Regions from separate parts of the Pseudomonas hormoni genome, predicted to be linked through region 2. Evidence: riboswitches for the same ligand, from Rfam matches in the RefSeq annotation. Region 2 holds a riboswitch; the other holds the start of a gene.
The links. A riboswitch is a leader RNA that binds a small molecule or an ion and turns the genes downstream of it on or off. The one in region 2 is predicted to bind cobalamin.

Region 1 (12,008 bases), 960 kb from region 2:
TGCGCTGGAACGCCTGACTGGCGGCCACCGCGCGGTTGAAGATCACGCTTTGATGTAGCGGCAGACCATTGTCGGACGTGACGGTCACTTCCAGGTATTCGCCCAGCTGCGGTGCATCGGCGCTGCCGTACGCCAGGTGAATCCGGTAATGGATCGTCATCCCCGGATTGACCGCGTAATCGGCCCAGCGAAATTTCTGCAGCGGCGCGAGGTCGCTCGGGGTGGCGTGAAACTGCGGGAACGTATGCGCCTTGTCGGGGAACGTCAGGCTGTTGAACAGGAACAACCAAGGCTTGCTGCCCTGCTGTTTTTCGATGGCAAAACCCAGCAGGCCTGTGCGACGGGATTCGGCCAGGTCCATGGCCAGCAGCACGCCGTTGGTGCCGGCGTAGGCTTTGACGCGGAAATCGTCCTGACTGTTTGTGGCGAGAACACGCATGCTTCACTCCTGTGAATGGCTTGCTTTCAGAGCATAGGGCAGCGCTGCGGACTTGGGGGCAATGCTGTAACCGAGTGGATGCTATCGCGGGCAAGCCCGCTCCCACAGGGTTTATGTCGTTCGCAAATTATTGATCAATACACAAACTCTGTGGGAGCGGGCTTGCCCGCGATGAGGCCCTTTGAGACGCGGCAACTCTCAGATCGACAGCAACTCATCGATATGCCGATAATCCGCCTGTAGCTCTGCCGCCAACTGCTGCGCCCGACCCAACCGAATCGGCCCACGCTCAATATCAATCAGCAACCCCGGACACTCCAGCGCCGGCAACCTCGACCACTCCTTCAATCGCCCATCCGTCACCAGCAACAACCGCTGCTGTTCCGCCGGAAAGCGTTTTTGTCGTGCCGCGAGCCATCGTCCCGCCTCGCCAAGCGCCGCCAGCAACGGCGTGCCACCGCCCGCGCCGAGGCCATCGAGCCAGTGGCGTAAACCGGTGGATGCTTTCAAGCCCTGCACTTGCCACGTGGGTGCATGACCGCTGGCCGTCAACAACGCCAGGCGCGCGCGTTGGCGATAAGCGTCGTCGAACAGCTGCGCCAGCAAGCCCTTGGCATCGCTCAATGCCTGGTGCCGGCGCGTCGAGGCCGAAGCGTCGACGATCACCAGCCACAGTTCGTGGGGCGAGCGGGTGCGCAAATGAAACAACACATCCTGGCGTTGACGAGGACGGCCATTGAGCAAGGTGCCGGGCCAGTTGATCGAGCCGCTGCGCGCAGCCTGACGTTTACCCTGTTTGCCGTTGGCCAGGTGTCCGGCGCGGGGTCTGGCATTCGCCCCCGCATCAGATCGAGGGCGAATGCCTAGGGCTTTTTTGGCCAGATCGGCACTTCACGTCGGGCACCGACCGGCAGCGCCTGGGCAGGCATTTCACCCCACTGGCCCTGGCCTTCACTCGGGCTGGACTGTTGTGGTGAGGGTTGCTGGGCCTGTTGTGGTGCCGGAGGCGATTGTTCGCGGCGACGATGACGCAGGGCGAATTCGGCCACCGCGTCGATATCCTCCTCGGCAATGGCGCTCGCCCCTCGCCACGCCGCATGGGCGCGGGCGGCACGCAGCCAGACCAGATCGGCGCGCAGGCCATCGACACCGGCGGTGAAACAGCGCTGGGTAATCTGTGCCAGCGCTTCATCGTCGAGGGGGATGCTCGCCAGTGTGCTGCGCGCGGTCTCACAGCGTTCACGCAGCGACTGCTGCTGGCTCTCCCACTCGGTGCAGAATCGTTGCGGATCGCTGTCGAAATCCAGACGCCGGCGAATGATCTGACACCGTTGGGCCGGCGCGGTATGGCCACCGAGCGCCACGTTCAAGCCAAAGCGGTCGAGCAGTTGCGGGCGCAGCTCACCCTCCTCCGGGTTCATCGTGCCAATCAGCACGAACTTCGCCGAATGCCGATGGGATATGCCATCGCGCTCGATCAGGTTGGTGCCGCTGGCGGCGACATCGAGCAGCAGGTCCACGAGGTGATCGGGCAGCAGATTGACTTCATCGACGTACAGCACACCGCCGTCCGCCTTGGCCAATACGCCGGGAGAAAACTGTGCGCGACCTTCGCTCAGGGCCGCGTCGAGGTCGAGGGTGCCGACCAGGCGTTCTTCCGTGGCACCGAGCGGCAAGGTGACGAACTGACCGCTGGCGAGCAGGTCCGCGAGACCCCGGGCCAGGGTGGATTTGGCCATGCCGCGCGGACCTTCGATCAGCACGCCGCCGATTTTCGGGTCGATGGCGGTGAGGTACAGGGCGAGTTTCAAGTCGTCGGCGCCGACCACGGCGGATAAGGGGAAATGCGGGGTGTCGGTCATCTTCAATACTCACTCATGGTCGGTGATTACTCTGTGGCGAGGGAGCTTGCTCCCGCTGGGCTGCGCAGCAGCCCCAATACCTGAAAGCACATTCTGTCAGGCACACCGCGTTCTCAGGTTTTACGACTGCCTCGCAGCCGAGCGGGAGCAAGCTCCCTCGCCACAGGGTTCCCGGTTTGCATCAGCTGTCTTCTTCTATATCCAGCAACAAATTCTCCAGCGCCTCGCGGTACTCGCCCGGTTCCTTCCACATCCCGCGCTGCTGCGCTTCCAGCATGCGCTCGGTCATGTCGCGCAAGGCATGCGGATTATGTTCGCGCACAAACTCCCGCGTCGCCGGGTCCAGCAAATACGCATCCGCCAGCAACGCGTACTGGTGATCGTCGATCAACTGCGTCGTCGCGTCGAAGGCAAACAGGTTATCGACCGTGGCCGCCAGTTCAAACGCGCCTTTGTAGCCGTGGCGCTTCACGCCGTCGATCCACTTCGGATTGGCCGCCCGCGAGCGTATCACCCGGTTCAGCTCTTCCTTCAACGTGCGAATCTTCGGCAGGTCCGGCTGACTGTGATCGCCATGGTAGCTGGCGGCCGTTTCGCCGCTCAGGCTTTCCACGGCGGCGAGCATGCCGCCCTGGAACTGGTAATAGTCGTTGGAATCGAGCAAGTCATGCTCGCGGTTATCCTGGTTTTGCAGCACGGCCTGAACCTGGCTCAGGCGTTGGGCGAACTGTTCGCGGGCGGTGGTGCCTTCGTCGGAGCCGCCGTAAGCGTAGCCGCCCCAGTTCAGGTACACCTCGGCCAGGTCCTCGCGGCTTTGCCACAGACGCCCGTCAATGGCGCCTTGCACACCCGCGCCATAAGCGCCGGGTTTGGCACCGAAGATGCGCCAACCGGCCTGACGCCTGGCCGCCTCCTCATCGAGCCCCGATTGCAGCAGCGTTTCACGCTCGGCGCGAACCTTGGCGGCCAATGGATTGAGATCGTCCGGCTCATCCAGCGCGGCGACCGCTTGCACGGCGGCGTCGAACAGACGGATCAGGTTGGCAAACGCATCACGGAAAAAACCGGACACGCGCAAGGTCACGTCGACCCGCGGACGGTCCAGCAGACTCAGCGGCAGAATCTCAAAATCATCGACGCGCTGACTGCCCGTCGCCCAGACCGGGCGCACGCCCATCAGCGCCATGGCTTGCGCGATGTCATCGCCGCCGGTGCGCATGGTCGCAGTGCCCCAGACCGACAGGCCGAGCTGACGCAGGTGATCACCGTTATCCTGCAAGTGCCGCTCAAGAATCAGGTTCGCCGACTGGAAACCGATGCGCCACGCAGTGGTGGTCGGCAGGTTGCGCACGTCCACCGAATAGAAATTGCGCCCGGTCGGCAGCACGTCCAGGCGACCGCGACTTGGCGCGCCGCTAGGGCCGGCCGGAACGAAACGACCGCTGAGGGCGTCGAGCAGACCGCGCATTTCAGCCGGGCCGCAGGCGTCCAGTCGCGGCGCGACCAATTCGTGCAGGTTGTCGAGGATGGCGCCAACCTCATCCCAACTCGCCTCCTGTGGGAGCAGGCTTTTGTGGCGAGGGAGCTTGCTCTCGCTGGACTGCGCAGCAGTCCCATTTTCCGGGTCCGCTTCGCGAACCAGCGGGAGCAAGCTCCCTCGCCACAAAGGCTCGTTCCCACCGGGTTGGAGGTTGGGGTTCAAAGTCTGCGAGATCAGTTGCGCGGCGAACAGTTCCAGGCGTTCGCGGGTATCGCCTGCGGTGCGCCAAAGTTCATCGCTGATCGCTGACAAGGCATCCGGCCGAGGCCCAACCCAAGGCTCGGACAACGCACAATCCAGCGGATCGAAACCCAATTCAAAGGCCTTGGCCAACGCCCGCAACAGACTCGATTGCGCCCCACGGCCATCGCCACGGGGAATGCGCAACAGCGCCAGCAACGTATCGATGCGCAACCGTCCGGTCGGCGACTCGCCAAAGATGTGCAGGCCGTCACGGATCTGCGACTCTTTCAAATCGCACAGGTAAGTGTCGAGGCGCGGCAACCAGATCGCCGCATCGGCATCGCTGTCGAGCTTCTCGTCCAGTTGCAGCTCGCGGTCGATGTGCGTGTCGCGCACCAGTTGCAGGATGTCACGCTGCAACTCCCGGGCGCGACGCGGATCAAGCAATTGCGCTTCGTAATATTCGTCGGCCAGCAACTCAAGGTTGCGCAGCGGGCCGTAAGTTTCGGCGCGGGTCAGCGGTGGCATCAGGTGATCGATGATCACCGCCTGGGTGCGACGCTTGGCCTGGGCGCCCTCGCCCGGATCGTTGACGATAAACGGATAGATGTTCGGCAGCGGCCCGAGCAACGCGTCCGGCCAGCAGTTCTCCGACAGCCCGACGCCTTTGCCCGGCAGCCATTCGAGGTTGCCGTGCTTGCCGACGTGGATCACGCCGTGAGCACCGTAGGTGTTGCGCAACCAGAAGTAGAACGCCAGATAGCCGTGGGGCGGCACCAGGTCCGGGTCGTGATAGACCGCGCTCGGATCAACCTGATACCCGCGCGCCGGTTGAATGCCGATGAAGGTCAGGCCGAAACGCAGCCCGGCAATCATCATCCGTCCGCCGCGGAACATCGGATCGCTTTCGGCCGCGCCCCAGCGCTCCAGCACGGCTTGGCGGTTGGCCTCGGGCAAGGCGTCGAACATCGAGTTGTAGTCGTCCAGCGCCAGGCTTTGATGACACGGACGCTGGTCGAGGGTGTCGAGGTCGTTGCTGACACCACCGAGCAATTGCTGGATCAACGCGGTGCCGCTGTCCGGGAGCTCGGCGGGCAGCGGATAACCTTCTGCGTGCAACGCGCGGAGGATGTTCAACGCTGCGGCAGGGGTATCGAGGCCCACGCCATTGCCGATGCGGCCGTCACGGGTCGGGTAATTGGCGAGGATCAGGGCGATGCGTTTTTCGCTGTTCGGCACCCGCGCCAGATCGATCCAGCGTCGCGCCAGTTCGGCGACAAAATCCATGCGTTCCGGTTGTGGCCGGTAGCAGACCACATCGGACTGACTGCGTTCGCTGCGCCACGCCAGGTCCTTGAAGCTGATTGGGCGGCTGATGATCCGCCCGTCCAGTTCCGGCAGCGCGATGTGCATCGCCAGATCCCGCGGGCCGAGGCCCTGTTCGCTGGCACGCCAACCCGGTTCGTTGTCCTGGGCGCAGATGGCCTGGATCACCGGGATATTACGGCGAAACGGTCGTAAATGCGGCGCTTCTGGGCTGGATTGGGCGAAACCAGTGGTGTTGAGAATCACCCCTGCTTCGACCTCATCCAACCAGTCCTCGACCACCGTCAGGCAGCCGGGCTCTTTCAAACTGGCCACGGCAATCGGCAAGGGGTTCAACCCCGCCGCTTGCAAACGCTGGCAGAAAACATCGATGAACGCGGTGTTCGCCGCCTGCAAATGCGAGCGGTAAAACAGCACCGCCGCCACCGGTTGACCGGCTTGCCAGTCGGCTTGCCAATCACTCAATGCGGCGGGGCTTTTTTGCGGGTGGTAGATCGCGGTGCGCGGCAGGGTTTGTGGCTCGGCCCAGGCATAGTCGCGATCCAGCCAGCGATTGGCCAGGCAGCGAAACAGGTCGAGGGCGTTGGCCATGCCGCCCTGGCGCAGGTAATGCCAGAGCCGATCGCGGTCTTCAGGCATCACCGTGCTCAGGTCGCTGAGCTCCGGGTCCGGACGATCATCGCCGGGCACCAGAATCAGCTGCACGCCGCGCTGCGAAAGCTCGACCAGACGCTCGACGCCGTAACGCCAATAAGCGATGCCGCCGTGCAACGAGATCAAAATCACCTTGGCGTGGCGCAGCACTTCATCGACATACAGGTCGACCGACGCGTGGTTTTGTACCTGCATCGGGTTGGCCAGACGCATGCTCGGGTAATCGTCCGGCAACTGCTGCGCCGCTTCGGCGAGCAGCGCCAGGCTGGAGTCGCCGCTGCACAGGATCACCAGCTCGGCGGGGGTTTGTCCAAGGTCGGCAATGTTGTCGTCCGACACGAAACCGCCGGGCTGGGTCCTGAGCAGGTGCATGGGTTAAACGCTGAGCGCGGCGCGCAGTTGCGCTTCGAGTTGCACGGCGTCCAGCTCCTGACCGATCAACACCAGACGCGTGGTGCGCGCTTCATCGGCGCCCCACTGACGATCGAAATGCTTGTCGAAACGCGTGCCCACGCCCTGGATCAGCAGACGCATCGGTTTGTTCGGGATTGCGGCGAAACCCTTGACCCTCAGAATGCCGTGCTTGACCACCAATTGGGTCAGGGCGTCCAGCAGCAGGCTTTCGTCGGCTTGTGGCAGTTCGATGGAAATGGAGTCGAACGCGTCGTGATCGTGATCATCTTCGCCTTCATGGTGGTGATCGTGATGGCTGTGACGGCTGTCGATGTGTTCTTCGGAACCGGCACCGAGGCCGATCAGTACGTCCAGTGGCAGGCGACCGCTGCTGGCTTCGATGACTTTCACCGCCGGCGGCAGTTCTTCGGCGACTTCCAGGCGTACGCGGGCCAGGTCTTCCGGGCTGATCAGGTCGGCCTTGTTGAGAATCACCAGGTCGGCGCTGGCCAGTTGGTCGGCGAACAGTTCGTGCAGGGGCGATTCGTGGTCCAGGTTCGGGTCGAGTTTGCGCTGGGCGTCGACCTGGTCCGGGAAGGCGGCGAAAGTACCCGCGGCAACGGCCGGGCTGTCGACCACGGTGATGACCGCGTCCACGGTGCAGGCGCTGCGGATTTCCGGCCACTGGAAGGCTTGAACCAAAGGCTTTGGCAGGGCCAGGCCAGAGGTTTCGATCAGGATGTGGTCAAGGTCGCCGCGACGAGCGACGAGTTCGCGCATCACCGGGAAGAATTCTTCCTGGACGGTGCAGCACAGGCAGCCGTTGGCCAGTTCGTAGACCCGGCCGCTGGCTTCTTCTTCGGTGCAACCGATGGAGCATTGCTTGAGGATTTCGCCGTCGATGCCCAGTTCGCCGAACTCGTTGACGATCACCGCGATGCGGCGGCCCTGAGCGTTGTCGAGCATGTGCCGCAGCAAGGTGGTTTTGCCCGAGCCGAGGAAGCCGGTAACGATGGTGACGGGGAGTTTGGCCAGTGTTTTCATCGGATGCCCTTTGGCAAGGTGGCGGGCATACGGGACGACGACCGCTGCTGCACAGGCAGGCGCGCGGAAGATTTCGCCACCGGATCACCCCGCCCGGTTGTAGTGAGAATTCGTGTCGAGGCAGGTCTCCTGGCTGACGGTGTGCCTGTCGCTAGACTGGCGTTTGCTGCGCCTTCCCGCGGGCTCCAGGGCTGGAGCGTGCAGTGGCGTGGCAGCGAACATCACCGTTCACAGTTGCGGGGGCAGCCGCGGCATCGACCGCGTTCCCTTCTTAGCTTCGGCAAACGCCGAAGAACCTCGAAAGCGCAAGGCTACGCATGGTGTCGAAGCGGGTCAATGTCCGTCAGTTGCTTGCAGTCCCCTGTGGCGAGGGAGCTTGCTCCCGCTCGGCGGCGAAGCCGCCGTAATACCTGCTTGCGAGTTATGTCTGAAGCAATGTCGGGGGTCGCTTCGCAACCCAGCGGGAGCAAGCTCCCTCGCCACAGTAATCGTTCCCCGGATTCAGAGTTGAGAACCCCTGCCAATTGACGCCCAACCCCCGCCCATGCTCTCCTACACACCTTGTTACGGGTGCCCTTCACAGGGTGAAACGGGAAACCGGTGAATCATGTGCTTTACTCAAAGCCATGTCAGTCCGGTGCTGCCCCCGCAACGGTAAGCGAGCGAAGCGTCAGATCCACTGTGCCAGCAGTTCGGCATGGGAAGGTGACGCTTGCAGGTTTCGGTGAATGCCAAAGCCCCTCGCGAGCCCGGAGACCGGCCCGCAACACAAAGTGACGATTACGTTCACTGAATAACAAACCCGCGGTGGGCGGGCGCTGTTTGAATCTCTGCGAGCCCGATTTGCAGGGATCTTCCATGCGCTCTATTCACCCGCTGACAGACCAGAGGGAAGCGCCATGTCGATCATCAGCAGCACCGGCCACACGACCGCCAGCACCACCACGACCCTGAGCCAACGCCTGACCGCTGCCGTATGCGCATCGATCCTTGGCGCGTGCCTGGTGTATTTCGCCGGTTTCTCGCACATCGAAGCGGTGCACAACGCCGCGCACGATACCCGTCACAGCTCGGCCTTCCCGTGCCATTGAGACCTGCCAACATGATCAAGCGTATTGCGCAAACCGCAGGTTTCACCGGGCTGCTGGCCGCCCTGTTGCTGACCCTGCTGCAAAGTTTCTGGGTCGCCCCGCTGATTCTGCAGGCCGAGACTTACGAAAAATCCGAGCCGGCCGCTGTTGAAGTTCACGAACACGCCGCCGGTACCGCCGCTCACACCCACGATGCCGAAGCCTGGGAACCGGAAGACGGCTGGCAGCGTGTGCTGTCGACGACCGGCGGCAACCTGGTGGTTGCAGTGGGTTTCGCCCTGATGCTCGCCGGCCTCTACACCTTGCGTGCGCCAACCAAAACCTCCCAGGGCCTGCTCTGGGGCCTCGCCGGTTACGCGACATTTGTACTTGCGCCGACCCTGGGCCTGCCGCCGGAATTGCCGGGCACTGCCGCGGCGGACCTGGCACAACGGCAAATCTGGTGGATCGGCACGGCAGCGTCCACCGCTGTCGGCATCGCGCTGATCGTGTTCAGCCGTCACTGGCTGATGAAGATCCTGGGCGTGGCGATTCTCGCCGTTCCTCACGTGATCGGCGCGCCACAACCGGAAGTGCACTCGATGCTCGCGCCGGAAGCCCTGGAAGCCCAGTTCAAAATCGCTTCGCAGCTGACCAACGTGGCGTTCTGGCTGGCCCTGGGCCTGATCAGCGCCTGGTTGTTCCGCCGCAAAAGCGATGGCCAATACCACGCATGACGGATTCCAGCACAGCGCCGACTTTAGTGGTCGGCCTGGGCTGCCAGCGCGGCTGCCCTGTCAGTACGCTGCGGGCGTTACTCGATCAGGCGTTACAGGCGCATCAAATCGGACTTCACCAGATCAAGGCCCTGGCCAGCATCGACCTGAAGCGCGACGAACCTGGCCTGATCGAACTCGCTGCACAACTCAAGCTGCCCTTGATGTACTTCAGCAGCGAGCAATTGACCGGCTATGAACCGCGACTCAGCCACCGTTCGGACATCGCCTTTGAGCGCACCGGCTGCTACGGCGTAGCGGAAAGTGCCGCCCTCGCCCTCGCGGAACACCTGATTCAGGCACCGGCAAAACTGCTGATTTCGCGGCAAAAATATGCCCAGGCGACCCTGGCATTGGCCTGCGCTGCGTAAAATCCTCGATAATCCCCGCCTTCGATCATGAGCAATCTTCATCTGAAGCCTTGCCCCGCCCCTTTTTTGACAGGAAACGACGATGACCGTCTACTTCATTGGCGCAGGTCCCGGCGACCCGGAACTGATCACCGTCAAAGGCCAGCGACTGATCCGTAGCTGCCCGGTAATCATTTACGCCGGTTCCCTGGTGCCCGCCGCCGTACTGGAAGGCCATTGCGCCGAACAGGTGGTCAACAGCGCCGAACTGCACCTGGAACAAATCATCGAACTGATCAAGACTGCCCATGCCAATGGCCAGGATGTGGCGCGGGTGCATTCCGGCGACCCAAGCCTTTATGGCGCGATTGGCGAACAGATTCGCTACCTGCGTGAACTCGATATTCCGTTTGAGATTATTCCCGGTGTCACCGCCACGGCGGCCTGTGCGGCGCTTTTGGGCGCGGAGCTGACGCTGCCGGACGTGTCCCAGAGCGTGATTCTGACTCGCTACGCCGACAAGACTGCGATGCCCGCCGGCGAAGAACTGGGGAATCTGGCGCAGCATGGGGCGACCATGGCGATTCACCTGGGGGTGAATCATCTGCAAAAGATTCTCGCCGAATTGCTGCCGCACTATGGGGCGGATTGCCCGATAGCGGTGATACACCGGGCGACCTGGCCGGATCAGGATTGGGTAGTGGGAACGCTGGCGGATATTGCCGGGAAGGTTGAGGCGAAGGGGTTTCGGCGTACGGCGTTGATTCTGGTGGGTCGGGTGTTGGGTAGCGATCACTTCAGTGAGTCATCGCTTTACCGTGCAGGGCATGCACATTTGTATCGGCCCTAAAGCTCCTGTGGCGAGGGAGCTTGCTCCCGCTGGACCGCGGAGCGGTCCCAATATCAGCCAACGCACTCATCACGGGAAAAATGCATTAGCTGCTTTGCGATTGCTTCGCAATCGAGCGGGAGCAAGCTCCCTCGCCACAGTGCCGTTTTTTCGTTTCTGCAGCGAACACCTTAGTAGTAGGCGTTTTCTTTCTGCGTATGGTCGGTCACGTCGCGAACACCCTTAAGCTCGGGAATGCGCTCGAGCAAGGTGCGCTCGATGCCTTCACGCAGGGTGACGTCTGCCTGGCCGCAGCCCTGGCAACCGCCGCCGAACTTCAGTACGGCGATACCGTCTTCGACCACATCGATCAGGCTGACCTGACCGCCGTGGCTGGCGAGCCCCGGATTGATCTCGGTTTGCAGGTAGTAGTTGATGCGCTCGTTGACCGGGCTGTCGGCATTGACCATCGGGACTTTGGCGTTTGGCGCCTTGATGGTCAGCTGGCCGCCCATGCGGTCGGTGGCGTAGTCGACCACCGCGTCGTCCAGGAAAGCTTCGCTGAACGAGTCGATATAAGCGGTGAAGCTTTTCAGCCCCAGCGCGGTGTCTTCGGGTTTTTCTTCGCCCGGCTTGCAATAGGCAATGCAGGTTTCGGCGTACTGGGTGCCAGGCTGGGTGATGAAGACGCGGATGCCGATGCCCGGGGTGTTCTGCTTGGAGAGCAGATCAGCCAGGTAATCGTGGGCGGCGTCGGTGATGGTAATAGCGGTCATGGAAACTCCTCGCAGGCTTGGGCGCAGTTTACGCCAATCATCGCGCCGTACAAAGTCCTAGTATTTTTGTCGGGAAAGCGCCAGTTCACCACGACCAGACGATTCGCCGTCAATCCGCGCTTTAAGCCACCGATAGCTGCTTTTTTCCACCCATTCGTAACTTGCCCATGACGCCACGCCGATGGTCGCAGCGCAAACGGCAAACATCACGTAAGGGTTTACGCCATAACGCTGTGCGACAAAACCTCCGGCAGACAGCACCAACACGTGCATCAGGTACACCGAGTAGGAACAATCGCCGAGCAGCTTCAACAACTTGCTGTTCTCGAAAAAGCGTTCCAGCGCCATGCACGCCATGACCAGTACTGCGCTCGGCAGGCCCCAGGCGAAAAATCGCGGTTGCGGCGCCAGGTAATAAATGGCCAGCAACGCCCCGGCAATCCCCAGCAATGGCAGCCATAGACCGGGTTTGATCCAGCCACGGCGGTAGATCATGCCGATAGCAATCCCCAGCAGAAACTCATAAACAATGTCCGAGCGATAAAACTCACTGATCCAGCCGTAGCCGGTCCACGCCTGACACACCGCAAACAGCAGCGCCGCGACGATCAGCAACCGTGCCTGCAAACGGAACAGCAACGCCCAGGAAAACAGCACGTAGAAGAGCATTTCGTAGTTAAGGGTCCAGCCGACATTGAGCGTCGGATAAATCCCGTAACCGCCGGGATTTTCCGTAGGAATGAACAGCAACGACAGAAGGAAATGC
Region 2 (12,008 bases):
GTTGCTGGTGCTGGTGCCAATGCTCGCCAAGCAGTTGTTTCGCTTGTATGAACTGGCGCCGCAGATGCTCGACTGGTTGCAGCACACCGCATTGCCGTGGGCGCAGTCAAAGTTCGGGCTGTCGGACAATTTCTGGAAGTTCGACAAGCTCAAAGCGACGATCAGCGAACACATGGGCCAGACCACCGACATTGTCGGCGTGGTGCTGAGTCAGGCGACCGCATCCGGCCTTGCATTGATCGGTTGGCTGGCCAATCTGGTGCTGATCCCGGTCGTGAGCTTTTATCTGTTGCGGGACTGGGACCTGATGATGGCCAAGATCCGCAGCCTGCTGCCTCGTGACCGTGAAGAGCGCGTGGTTATCCTGGCGGACGAATGCCATGAAGTGCTCGGCGCGTTCGTGCGCGGGCAGTTGCTGGTGATGGTGGCGCTGGGTGTGATCTATTCGGCGGGCCTGATGCTGGTCGGGCTCGAGCTGGGGTTGCTGATCGGGATGATCGCCGGCCTGGCGGCGATTGTGCCGTACATGGGGTTTGTCATTGGGATTGGCGCGGCGCTGATTGCCGGCCTGTTCCAGTTCGGTGGCGACTTGTACCCCATGGTTGGCATCGTCGCGGTATTCATGGTTGGCCAGGCGCTTGAGGGCATGGTACTGACGCCGTTGCTGGTGGGCGACCGGATCGGTCTGCACCCAGTGGCGGTGATCTTTGCGATTCTGGCCGGCGGTGAGCTGTTCGGTTTTACCGGCGTGCTGCTGGCGCTCCCGGTGGCGGCGGTGATCATGGTGCTGGTGCGGCATGTGCATGATTTGTATAAAGATTCGGATATGTACGGTGGCGTCGACGAACCTGAGCTCTAGGGGGCGCCGATGACGCGTTGCGGACGGCCTGGTTCAGTGCCAGGCTGGCCCGTGTCCCATGGGCGGCTGTCACATGCGCCGCCAAAGAAACGCTCATGAAACCGGTGCGATAACGCAAACCTTTGATTTTGCTTATGGTCTGTCGCATTGTGCGGTCAGCTTCACGGGTATAAACTTCGCAAACTTTACACAGAGGCCACTAACGGTTCCTTTGGAACTGTTCAGTCAGCATGAAACCGATTCAGCTGCCCCTAGGTGTGCGTCTGCGTGATGACGCTACCTTTATCAATTACTACCCAGGCGCCAATGCCGCTGCACTCGGCTATGTCGAGCGGCTGTGCGAAGCCGACGCCGGCTGGACCGAAAGCCTGATTTATCTCTGGGGCAAGCACGGGGTAGGGCGCACGCATCTGTTGCAGGCAGCCTGCTTGCGCTTCGAACAGATGGGTGAGCCGGCGGTGTATCTGCCACTGGCCGAGTTGATGGATCGCGGCATCGAAATTCTCGACAACCTCGAACAGTACGAACTGGTCTGCCTGGATGATCTGCAGGCGATTGCCGGCAAGGCGGACTGGGAAGAGGCGTTGTTCCATCTGTTCAACCGCCTGCGTGACAGCGGTCGGCGCCTGCTGATTGCAGCATCGACGTCCCCGCGTGAATTGCCGGTGAAGCTGGCGGATCTGAAGTCCCGTCTCACGCTGGCGCTGATCTTCCAGATGCGACCGCTGTCCGACGAAGACAAATTGCGCGCCCTTCAATTGCGTGCGTCCCGTCGTGGATTGCACCTGACCGACGAAGTCGGGCATTTTATCCTGACCCGTGGCACTCGCAGTATGAGTGCGCTGTTCGAGCTGCTTGAGCGTCTCGATCAGGCCTCCCTTCAAGCTCAGCGCAAGCTGACCATCCCGTTTCTAAAAGAGACGCTGGGCTGGTAATACCCAAGTCCTACAAGGTTTTTGGCATATTTCAGGCGCCAAAAAGTTCGCTTTCCTACAGGGTGTAGGCCGCGCAAGCGTCTAAATGGGGCTTAAGCGCTTAGATGGAAACGCGAAACCGGAAAGTCACATAAAGTTCGATTGAATTTGCAAATGAGGATGATAGCGGGCATAGTCTCGGCTTCTTTACAACTATCAGCCACGGTCGTGCCCATGCTAAATCGCTTTGCACCCCTCGTGCCTCTCGCACTCGTTACCCTTTTGTTCGGTTGCGCTGCCCACTCTCCAGTGTCGGAGCAAGCGCCTCAACAGCAGGTTAAAAATTCAGTTACTGCGCAATCGTCTTCCGTTCTTTTCCAGGAAGAACTGGCCACCGATAAAGAACTGGCTGACTTCGCCGACGGCAAGTCGTACCAGCTTCCGGTTCTGGCCGACAGCATCCTCGAACGTGGCATGTCCCTGATCGGTACCCGTTACCGTTTTGGCGGCACCTCCGAGGCTGGCTTTGATTGCAGCGGCTTCATCGGTTATCTGTTCCGCGAAGAGGCCGGCATGAACCTGCCGCGCTCCACTCGCGAAATGATCAACGTGGACGCGCCATTGGTTGCTCGCAGTGCGCTCAAGCCGGGCGATCTGCTGTTCTTCGCCACCAACGGCCGTCGCGGTCGTGTCAGTCACGCGGGGATCTACCTCGGTGATAACCAGTTCATCCACTCCAGCAGCCGCAAAAGCGGTGGTGTCCGGGTCGATAGCCTGGGCGACAGCTACTGGAGCAAGACCTTCATCGAAGCCAAGCGCGCACTTGCGATGGCCCCGACCGTGGTCACGGCGCGCAAGTAATGCTTCAGCCTGTCGCCACCTCGGTGGCGACAAAAAGCCACTCTGCAACAGAGTAGGCGGACAACTTGTAAGGCGAACTTAAAGTCTTACTTGAAGTTTGGCCCATAGCCGCTAGAATCCTGATCTATTATTGATGGCAAACCGCCTGCGTCCTGCGCAGGCGGTTTTCTTTTCTGTCCTGTCGGCAGAAAAAAGCCGCAGCCAGATCAGGATGTTCTGCTTATGTCGATGTCGGCCCGCCTCGCACTCATGTTCTTCGCAGCGCTGCTCAGCGCCTGCGCCAGCCGCACACCGCCGCCTGCGCCGGTGGTTCGCGCGCCGATTGTTTTCGGTTCACCACAACCTTTTTCGCCTGAAGCAGAAGACGTGCTGTTTCGCGCGTTGGGCCTGGTGGGCACGCCTTATCGCTGGGGCGGCAACACACCGGACTCCGGGTTCGATTGCAGCGGCCTGATCGGTTATGTCTACCGTGACGTCGCCGGCATCTCTCTGCCGCGCACCACCCGCGAGATGATCAGCATGCAAGCGGCCAATGTCGGCAAGGAAGGCCTGCAAACGGGCGACCTGATTTTCTTCGCCACCAATGGCGGCTCTCAGGTCAGCCACGCCGGGATCTACGTCGGCGAAGGTCGCTTCGTCCATGCGCCGGCCACGGGCGGCACGGTGAAGCTCGACAGCTTGTCCAAAGCTTATTGGCAGAAAGCCTACCTCAGCGCCAAGCGTGTCCTGCAACCTGAGCATCTGGCGCGTAACCCTTAATTCGCAGAGGTCGTCATGACCGCTCGCACGCTCAATCTCGACAATTCCCTGTATCAATACCTGCTCGACGTTTCCCTGAGGGAAACGCCGCTGCTCAAACGCTTGCGCGATGAAACCCAGGCGCTGCCGATGGCGCGCTGGCAGATAGCGCCGGAGCAGGGACAGTTCCTCGCATTGCTGGTGAAGCTCTCCGGCGCCAAACGCTTGCTGGAAGTCGGCACCTTCACCGGTTACAGCGCGTTGTGCATGGCGGCGGCAATGCCGGATGACGGTTCACTGATCTGCTGCGACATTCCTGGTGACTACAACGCCACGGCGCGCCGTTACTGGCAGGAAGCGGGGCTTGCCAAGCGCATTGACCTGCGCCTGGCGCCTGCGCTGGAAACCCTGGCTCAGTTGGGTCAGCCCGAGCAATTCGATTTGATTTTCATTGATGCCGACAAGGCTAACTATCTGGCCTACCTGGAGCACGCGCTGCGTCTGCTGCGCGTCGGAGGCCTGGCGGTGTTCGATAACACGCTGTGGAGCGGGCGGGTGCTTGAGCAGAATCCCGAGAGTGAAGACACCCGAGCCATCCAGGCGCTTAATCTCGCCTTGAAGGATGACTCGCGTGTGGATCTGTCGCTGTTGCCGTTGGGCGATGGGCTCACGCTCTGCCGCAAGCGCTAAACGCAGCGAGACCGGCTTGCCGGCGATAGCGGTGCGCCAGGCAACATCAATGTTGGATGTGCTGACCCATCGCTAGCAGGCTAGCTCCCACAGGTCTTGTGTGTGGCAGTTACTTCGCCGCAGAAACCCGCCACACCTTGTTCCCCACATCATCCGCCACCAGCAAATCACCCTGCTGATCAATCACCACACCTACTGGCCGGCCCATGGCTTTTTCTTGGTCATTGAGGAACCCCGTGAGTACATCCACCGGTTGCCCGTTCGGCTTGCCGGCACTGAACGGCACGAAAATCACTTTGTAGCCACTGTGCGGCTTGCGGTTCCACGAGCCGTGCTGGCCGATGAAGGCGCCTTCCTTGAATTGCGCTGGCAGCGTGTTGCCTTCAGCAAACGTCAGGCCCAGCGACGCGGTGTGCGGCCCGACTGCATAGTCCGGCGCGATGGCCTTGGCGACCAGGTCCGGATTTTGCGGCTCGACACGAATGTCGACGTGCTGGCCGTAATAGCTGTAAGGCCAGCCGTAGAACCCGCCGTCCTTGACCGAAGTGATGTAGTCCGGCACCAGGTCGCTGCCGATTTCATCCCGCTCGTTGACGGCCGTCCACAGTGCGCCGCTTTGCGGCTCCCAGGCCAAACCATTTGGATTGCGAATCCCCGAGGCGAAGATCCGGTGATTGCCGGTGGCGCGATCCACTTCCCAGATCGCCGCGCGACCTTCTTCCTGATCCATGCCGTTTTCGGCGACGTTGCTGTTGGAGCCCACCGTAACGTACAGCTTGCTGCCGTCCTTGCTGGCGATGACGTTTTTGGTCCAATGGTGATTCAACGTACCGCCCGGCAGATCAACCACTTTGATTGGCGGCGACTTGATGGCCGTGTCGCCATTCTCATAGTGGAAGCGCAACAAGCGGTCGGTGTCGGCGACATACAGGTCATTACCGACCAGGGTCATGCCGAAGGGCGAGTTGAGGTTTTCGAGAAACACCGTGCGGGTTTCGGCAATGCCGTCGTGGTCCTTGTCCCGCAACAGCGTAATGCGGTTCGGGCTCGGCACGCCGGCACCCGCGCGGCCCATGACTTTCTTCATGACCCAGCCTTTAACGCCTTTGCCGTCATCAGGTTTAGGCGGCGCGTTGGTTTCGGCAACGAGCACGTCACCATTCGGCAGCACATACAGCCAGCGCGGGTGATCGAGGCCTTCGGCGAACGCCGCCACCTGAGTGCCCGCTGCGGCGGTGGGTTTCGCACCGTCCGGCCAGCCGATCGCTGGGGCGATGTTCATCGTCGGGATCAGGGTTTTGTTTGGTTCGGGCAGTTTGGGCGATGGGCCGGTGCCGTCGGAGACTTGCAGTCTGGAGGTTTCGCCGCAGGCGGCGAGCCCTCCGGCAAGGGCGATGACGAGAACGAGCGGGGGCTTGCGCATGCTGATCTTCCCTATAAATGCAGTGACCTGATTAATAGAGAAGCGCAAACCCGCGATGGTTCAACTGGTCAGCCGCGGGCTTCCTTGAACAGCACGGCGATGCCGGGGTGATAGTGGCCGGCTTCGTTGCGTAACTTGCGGTAGGCGTAGGGGAAATACCAGGCGACGGCGCAGGTGTGTTCCTTTTGCAGATCGTCAACCATGTCCTGGAGTTCTTCCGGGGTAGCGCCGTGCTGGGCTTTTTGCGGTGCAACGAACAGGCAGCCCAGTTTCAGGTCGCTGGCGTAGCTGATTCGCCTGGCGTCGCTGGTGATATCGGCCAGCGCTTGTGTCAGGTTCAGGCTGTTGACCCGTGGCCATCTCTGCGTGGCTTGAAGGTAGGCGCGCTCTTCGCGGGTGGCGATGAACAGGTCGGCGCGGGCGTTGCGTTCGCCTTCCTCGTTCTGTTTGCGGGTCGGTGTCTGTTGCAGCGTGACCATTTCCGCCATCCACGCCGCGGCGGAGAGCAAGCCGAGGTTGGCTTTTTCGTCGTACCAGTAAGGCGTATCGTTGTCGCCGCGCACGGCGTTGTAGCGGTCGATACAGTCAAACCAGCGTTCCAGCACCGGGCGCAGGAATTCCAGCTTCGGATTGCTGATGATCATGCCTTGCATGTGGCTCACCCTTATTATTGTGTTGTCAGGTTGTGGCGCTTTGATATCACTGCTGAGAGTGTGGCACAAGATTGGCGTCAGTTAATTGATCGACGGCAGTTATTCGCCCGACGGTGTCCCGGCTTTAATTGACGCTCCACCCCCAACCCTCTAACCTTCGCGGCTTGTTTCAGGTGCTCTGTGGCGTTGGTCGACAGAGTGAAACAGGGAAGCCGGTGAGTGCGTTCGTTCAATTCATGAACCATCACGATCCCGGCGCTGCCCCCGCAACGGTAAATGAGTGAAGACTGTGCCTTGAGCCACTGTGTCGGTATGACATGGGAAGGCGCGCAGTCAGGCGAAACGCCGCTCATGAGCCCGGAGACCGGCCTGATCCATCCAGCGGCATCACGGTGGGCGATGCCAGGCTTCTTGCCGTCTATTCTTGTGCCTGCCCGCCGTTATCCAGCCTCAACGGAGAGCTCCCCCATGACTGATACTCCCGATCGTGACGAACGCCATCTGGCGCGCATGCTGCGCAAAAAAGCCGTGATCGACGAACGCATCGCCAATTCGCCGAATGAATGCGGCCTGCTGCTGGTGCTGACCGGCAACGGCAAAGGCAAAAGCAGCTCGGCGTTCGGCATGCTCGCCCGCTCCATGGGCCACGGCATGCAGTGCGGCGTGGTGCAGTTCATCAAGGGCCGCAACAGCACGGGTGAAGAACTGTTTTTCCGGCGCTTTCCCGAGCAGGTGCGTTTTCATGTGATGGGCGAGGGCTTTACCTGGGAAACCCAGGACCGCCAGCGTGACATCGCCGCCGCCGAAGCCGCGTGGGCCGTTTCCCGTGAATTGCTGCGTGATCCATCGATCGGTCTGGTGGTGCTGGATGAATTGAACATCGCACTCAAGCACGGTTACCTCGACCTCGATCAGGTGCTCAGCGACTTGCAGGCGCGTCCGCCGATGCAGCACGTGGTGGTCACCGGTCGCGGCGCCAAGCCGGAGATGATCGAACTGGCCGACACCGTCACTGAAATGGGCGTCATCAAGCACGCCTTCCAGGCCGGGATCAAAGCGCAAAAAGGCGTCGAATTGTGAGTCAACCACGTCATTGCCCGGCGGTCTTGATTGCCGCGCCGGCCTCCGGTCAGGGCAAGACCACCGTCACCGCCGCGCTGGCCCGTTTGCATCGCAATCAGGGGCGCAAGGTGCGCGTGTTCAAATGCGGTCCGGACTTTCTCGACCCGATGATTCTGGAGCGCGCCAGCGGTGCGCCGGTCTATCAATTGGACATGTGGATGGTCGGCGAGCAGGAAAGTCGTCGGCTATTGTGGGAAGCCGCCGGCGAAGCGGATCTGATCCTGATCGAAGGCGTCATGGGCTTGTTCGACGGCACGCCTTCCAGCGCTGACCTGGCGCGGCATTTTGGTGTGCCGGTTTTGGGGGTGATCGACGGCACGGCGATGGCGCAGACCTTTGGCGCGCTGGCGTTGGGGTTGGCGAAGTATCAGCCGGACTTGCCGTTCGCCGGAGTGCTGGCCAACCGTGTGGGCACCTTGCGCCATGCGCAATTGCTTGAAGGTAGCCTCACTGAAGGCTTGCGCTGGTACGGCGCGTTGTCCCGGGAAACCGGGATTGAATTGCCGAGTCGGCACCTCGGTCTGGTTCAGGCCAGTGAATTGAATGATCTCGATCTGCGCCTCGATGCGGCGGCCGATGCCTTGGCCAGCAGTTGCGAAGTCGCGCTGCCACCCGCAGTGGAATTCGCCGCGCCGGACGTGATCGCTGCCGAGCCGTTGCTGGCCGGCGTGCGGATTGCCGTGGCTCGCGACGAAGCCTTCGCCTTCACCTACGGCGCGAGCCTGGATTTGCTGCGAGCCATGGGCGCCGAACTGCGGTTTTTCTCGCCGATCCGCGACACGCAATTGCCGGAGGCTGACAGCCTCTATCTGCCGGGCGGTTACCCGGAATTGCACCATGTGGCGCTGGCACAGAACACCCCGATGCTCAACGCCATTCGCGCTCACCACGCGGCGGGCAAACCATTGTTGGCCGAGTGTGGCGGCATGCTCTATCTGCTCGATTCGCTGACCGATGTCGAAGGCACTCGCGCAGAGCTGGTCGGTTTGCTGGCCGGTGATGCGGTGATGCAGAAACGGCTGGCGGCACTGGCGTTGCAGGCGGTCGAGTTACCGGAAGGTTCGCTGCGTGGGCATACCTATCACCATTCGTTGACCAGTACGGAGCTTGAGCCGATTGCCCGTGGCCTGAGCCCTAACGGCGGGCGTGGGGCGGAGGCGGTTTATCGTGAGGGGCGGATGACGGCCTCTTATGTGCACTTCTATTTCCCGTCGAATCCGAGCGCTGTAGCTGCGCTGTTTGCGCCTGACCGTGAAGCCGCCATCGCTGGCAGGCCAGCTCCCACAGTTGACCGTGTATTACCTGAAGAAACGCAGATCCCTGTGGGAGCTGGCCTGCCAGCGATGAGGACATGACCGACAACGCATTCAGTGAAGCCGAGCGCGCAGCGGTTTATCGCGCGATAGGCGAACGCCGCGACATGCGCCACTTCAGCGGCGGCACCGTCGAACCCGAGTTGCTTCGGCGCCTGCTCGAAGCCGCGCACCAGGCGCCGAGCGTCGGCCTGATGCAGCCCTGGCGATTCATTCGCATCAGCGATCGCGCCCTGCGCGGCAAAATCCAGTTGCTGGTGGAAGAAGAACGCATCCGCACCGCCGAAGCGCTCGGCGAACGCACCGACGAATTCATGAAGCTGAAAGTCGAAGGCATCAACGACTGTGCCGAGGTGTTGGTCGCCGCGCTAATGGACGATCGCGAACGCCACATCTTCGGCCGCCGCACCTTGCCGGAAATGGACATGGCCTCGCTGTCCTGCGCAATCCAGAACCTGTGGCTGGCGTCCCGTGCCGAAGGACTGGGCATGGGCTGGGTCTCTTTATTCGAGCCGCAAGCCCTGGCCGACCTGCTGGGTTTACCCGTCGGGGCCAAGCCTTTGGCGATTCTTTGCCTCGGGCCGGTCAAGGAATTCTATCCGGCGCCGATGCTGGTACTCGAAGGCTGGGCGCAGGCGCGTCCGCTAAGCGAATTACTGTATGAGAATTATTGGGGAGTGAGTCAATGAGTGTGGCGTTGTTGAGTGTCGCCGCGGTTGCGCTGGATGCGCTGCTGGGTGAACCCAAACGCTGGCATCCGCTGGTGGCGTTCGGCCGTTTTGCCGACCGCATCGAACAACGTTTTAACGGCGGTGGACGCGGCTGGCGCAGCCACGGCGTTACCGCCTGGGTGATCGCGGTTGTGCCGCTGACCTTGCTCGCCACGGCCTTTTCCTGGGCGCCTTATGTTGGCTGGATCGTCGAAATTCTCGTGCTCTATTGCGCGCTCGGCATGCGTAGCCTCGGTGAGCACGTCACGCCGGTGGCCAAGGCGCTGCGCAGTGATGATCTGGAGGAAGCGCGCACGCGTGTCGGATACCTGGTCAGTCGCCAGACCAGTGAACTGGATAAAACCGAAGTCGCCCGCGCCGCCACCGAATCCGTCCTGGAGAACGGCAGCGACGCGGTGTTTGCCGCGCTGTTCTGGTTTGCTGTGGCCGGCGCGCCCGGCGTGGTGCTCTACCGATTGAGCAATACGCTGGATGCGATGTGGGGTTATCGCAATGAGCGCTTCGAACGCTTCGGCTGGGCCGCGGCGAAGATCGACGACGTGCTCAACTACATTCCTGCGCGACTGGTGGCATTGACCTACGCGCTGCTGGGAAAAACCCGACTCGCCCTGAAATGCTGGCGCACCCAAGGCCCGACCTGGGACAGTCCGAACGCCGGTCCGGTGATGGCCGCTGGTGCCGGTTCGCTGGGTGTCGAGTTGGGCGGGGCGGCGATTTATCACGGTGAATTGCATCAGCGTCCGCAACTGGGCGAAGGCGCGCCGGCGGACGCCGACTCCATCGACCGAGGCTGGCAATTGGTCCAGCGCGGGGTATGGTTGTGGCTGCTGATTCTCTGCGTGGGGGCTGAATTCTATGCTTGAACACGGTGGACGGTTGCGCAAGGCGGCACTCGAGTACGGCATCGCTGAAGCTGATTGGCTCGACCTGTCCAGCGGCCTCGCGCCCTGGCCGTTTCCGATCCCGGACATTCCGTTGCGCGCCTGGGCGCGGTTGCCGGAAACCGATGACGGACTCGAACAAGCCGCCTGCGAATACTACGGTGCCGCGCAGGTGCTGCCGGTGGCCGGTTCGCAAATGGCGATCCAGTTGCTGCCGCGTTTGCGCCGGGTCGGCAAGGTCGGCGTGCTGTCGCCCTGTTACGCCGAGCACGCCGAAGCCTGGCGCCGCAGCGGCTACATCGTGCGCGAAGTGCTGGAGCAGGAAGTCGACTTCTTCCTCGACAGCCTCGACGTGCTGGTGGTGGTCAACCCGAACAATCCCACTGGCCTGAGCCTGACCCCGAGCCGTCTGCTCGACTGGCATTCCAGACTGGCCCAGCGCGGTGGCTGGCTGGTAGTGGACGAAGCGTTCATGGACAACACACCCCAGCTGAGCCTGGCACCGTGTGCCCATCAGGTCGGCTTGATCGTGTTGCGTTCTTTCGGCAAGTTTTTTGGTCTGGCCGGTGTGCGGTTGGGGTTCGTGCTGGCGGAGCGCAAGCTGCTCAAATTGCTCGCCGAACAAGTCGGGCCCTGGGCCGTCAGCGGACCGACTCGCGTGTTGGGCCAAGCCTGTCTGCAGGATACCGAAGGCCACGCCAGACAGCGGGTGCGTACCGAAGCGGCCAGCGAGCGTTTGGCTGCGCTGCTGGAAAAACACGGTTTCAAGCCTCAGGGCGGTTGTGCCCTGTTTCAGTGGCTGACCACCGAACGCGCCGAAGCACTGCATGAGTTCATGGCCCGGAACGGCATTTTGCTGCGGTTGTTCACCCACAACAGCAGCCTGCGGTTTGGCCTGCCCGGCGAAGAAGCCGACTGGGCCCGACTCGATCAAGCGTTCGACGCCTACGCCAAGGAAACCCGATGACTACGTTGATGGTGCAGGGCACCACCTCCGACGCCGGTAAAAGCACACTGGTGACGGCGCTGTGTCGCTGGGTCACGCGGCAGGGCGTACGCGTCGTGCCGTTCAAGCCGCAGAACATGGCGCTCAACAGTGCCGTGACCGCCGACGGTGGCGAGATCGGTCGTGCGCAAGCGGTGCAGGCTCAGGCCGCTCATCTCGAACCGCACACCGACATGAACCCGGTGCTGCTCAAACCCAACAGCGACACCGGCGCCCAGGTGATCATTCACGGGCGCGCCGTCACGACGATGAACGCGGTCGCCTATCACGATTACAAAGCCATCGCCATGCAAGCGGTGCTCGCTTCCCATGAACGGTTGAGTGCGGCGTATCCGGTGGTGATGGTCGAGGGCGCAGGTTCGCCGGCCGAGATCAATCTGCGTGCCGGCGACATCGCCAACATGGGATTCGCCGAGGCAGTGGATTGCCCGGTGGTGCTGATCGCCGACATCAATCGCGGCGGGGTCTTCGCGCATCTGGTGGGCACCCTGGAACTGCTGTCGCCGAGCGAGCAGGCACGGGTCAAAGGCTTCATCATCAACCGTTTTCGCGGCGACATTGCCTTGCTGCAACCGGGCCTCGACTGGCTGGAAGAGCGCACCGGCAAACCGGTGATCGGCGTGCTGCCCTACGTGATGGACCTGCACCTGGAGGCCGAAGACGGCATTGATCAGCGCCAGACCGACAAGGCCGATCAAGTGCTCAAAGTGGTGGTGCCGGTGTTGCCGCGCATCAGTAACCACACCGATTTCGATCCACTGCGCCTGCACCCGCAAGTGGACCTGCAATTCATCGGCCCCGGCCAGGCCATTCCACC

Region 1: it holds a riboswitch for cobalamin, as region 2 does, so the genes downstream of both, KJF94_RS09750 (CbtB domain-containing protein) here and cobO (cob(I)yrinic acid a,c-diamide adenosyltransferase) in region 2, are expected to answer to the same signal.

Annotation. Positions count from the first base shown of each region.
Region 1 is NZ_CP075566.1:2,067,458-2,079,465, reverse strand. It holds gene KJF94_RS09775 (phospholipase D-like domain-containing protein) at 1-439, opposite strand, end outside; gene KJF94_RS09770 (vWA domain-containing protein) at 638-1,183, opposite strand; gene KJF94_RS09765 (magnesium chelatase ATPase subunit I) at 1,303-2,301, opposite strand; gene cobN (cobaltochelatase subunit CobN) at 2,483-6,376, opposite strand; gene cobW (cobalamin biosynthesis protein CobW) at 6,380-7,441, opposite strand; cobalamin riboswitch at 7,544-7,756, opposite strand; cobalamin riboswitch at 7,993-8,220, shown strand; gene KJF94_RS09750 (CbtB domain-containing protein) at 8,341-8,532, shown strand; gene KJF94_RS09745 (CbtA family protein) at 8,544-9,248, shown strand; gene KJF94_RS09740 (cobalamin biosynthesis protein) at 9,245-9,658, shown strand; gene cobM (precorrin-4 C(11)-methyltransferase) at 9,741-10,487, shown strand; gene nfuA (Fe-S biogenesis protein NfuA) at 10,658-11,242, opposite strand; gene KJF94_RS09725 (acyltransferase family protein) at 11,300-12,008, opposite strand, start outside.
Region 2 is NZ_CP075566.1:1,110,676-1,122,683, forward strand. It holds gene KJF94_RS05160 (AI-2E family transporter) at 1-859, shown strand, start outside; gene hda (DnaA regulatory inactivator Hda) at 1,090-1,794, shown strand; gene KJF94_RS05170 (C40 family peptidase) at 2,008-2,634, shown strand; gene KJF94_RS05175 (C40 family peptidase) at 2,857-3,393, shown strand; gene KJF94_RS05180 (O-methyltransferase) at 3,409-4,062, shown strand; gene KJF94_RS05185 (PQQ-dependent sugar dehydrogenase) at 4,172-5,485, opposite strand; gene KJF94_RS05190 (hypothetical protein) at 5,554-6,138, opposite strand; cobalamin riboswitch at 6,293-6,525, shown strand; gene cobO (cob(I)yrinic acid a,c-diamide adenosyltransferase) at 6,607-7,218, shown strand; gene KJF94_RS05200 (cobyrinic acid a,c-diamide synthase CobB) at 7,215-8,615, shown strand; gene bluB (5,6-dimethylbenzimidazole synthase) at 8,612-9,262, shown strand; gene cbiB (adenosylcobinamide-phosphate synthase CbiB) at 9,259-10,167, shown strand; gene cobD (threonine-phosphate decarboxylase CobD) at 10,160-11,152, shown strand; gene KJF94_RS05220 (cobyric acid synthase) at 11,149-12,008, shown strand, end outside.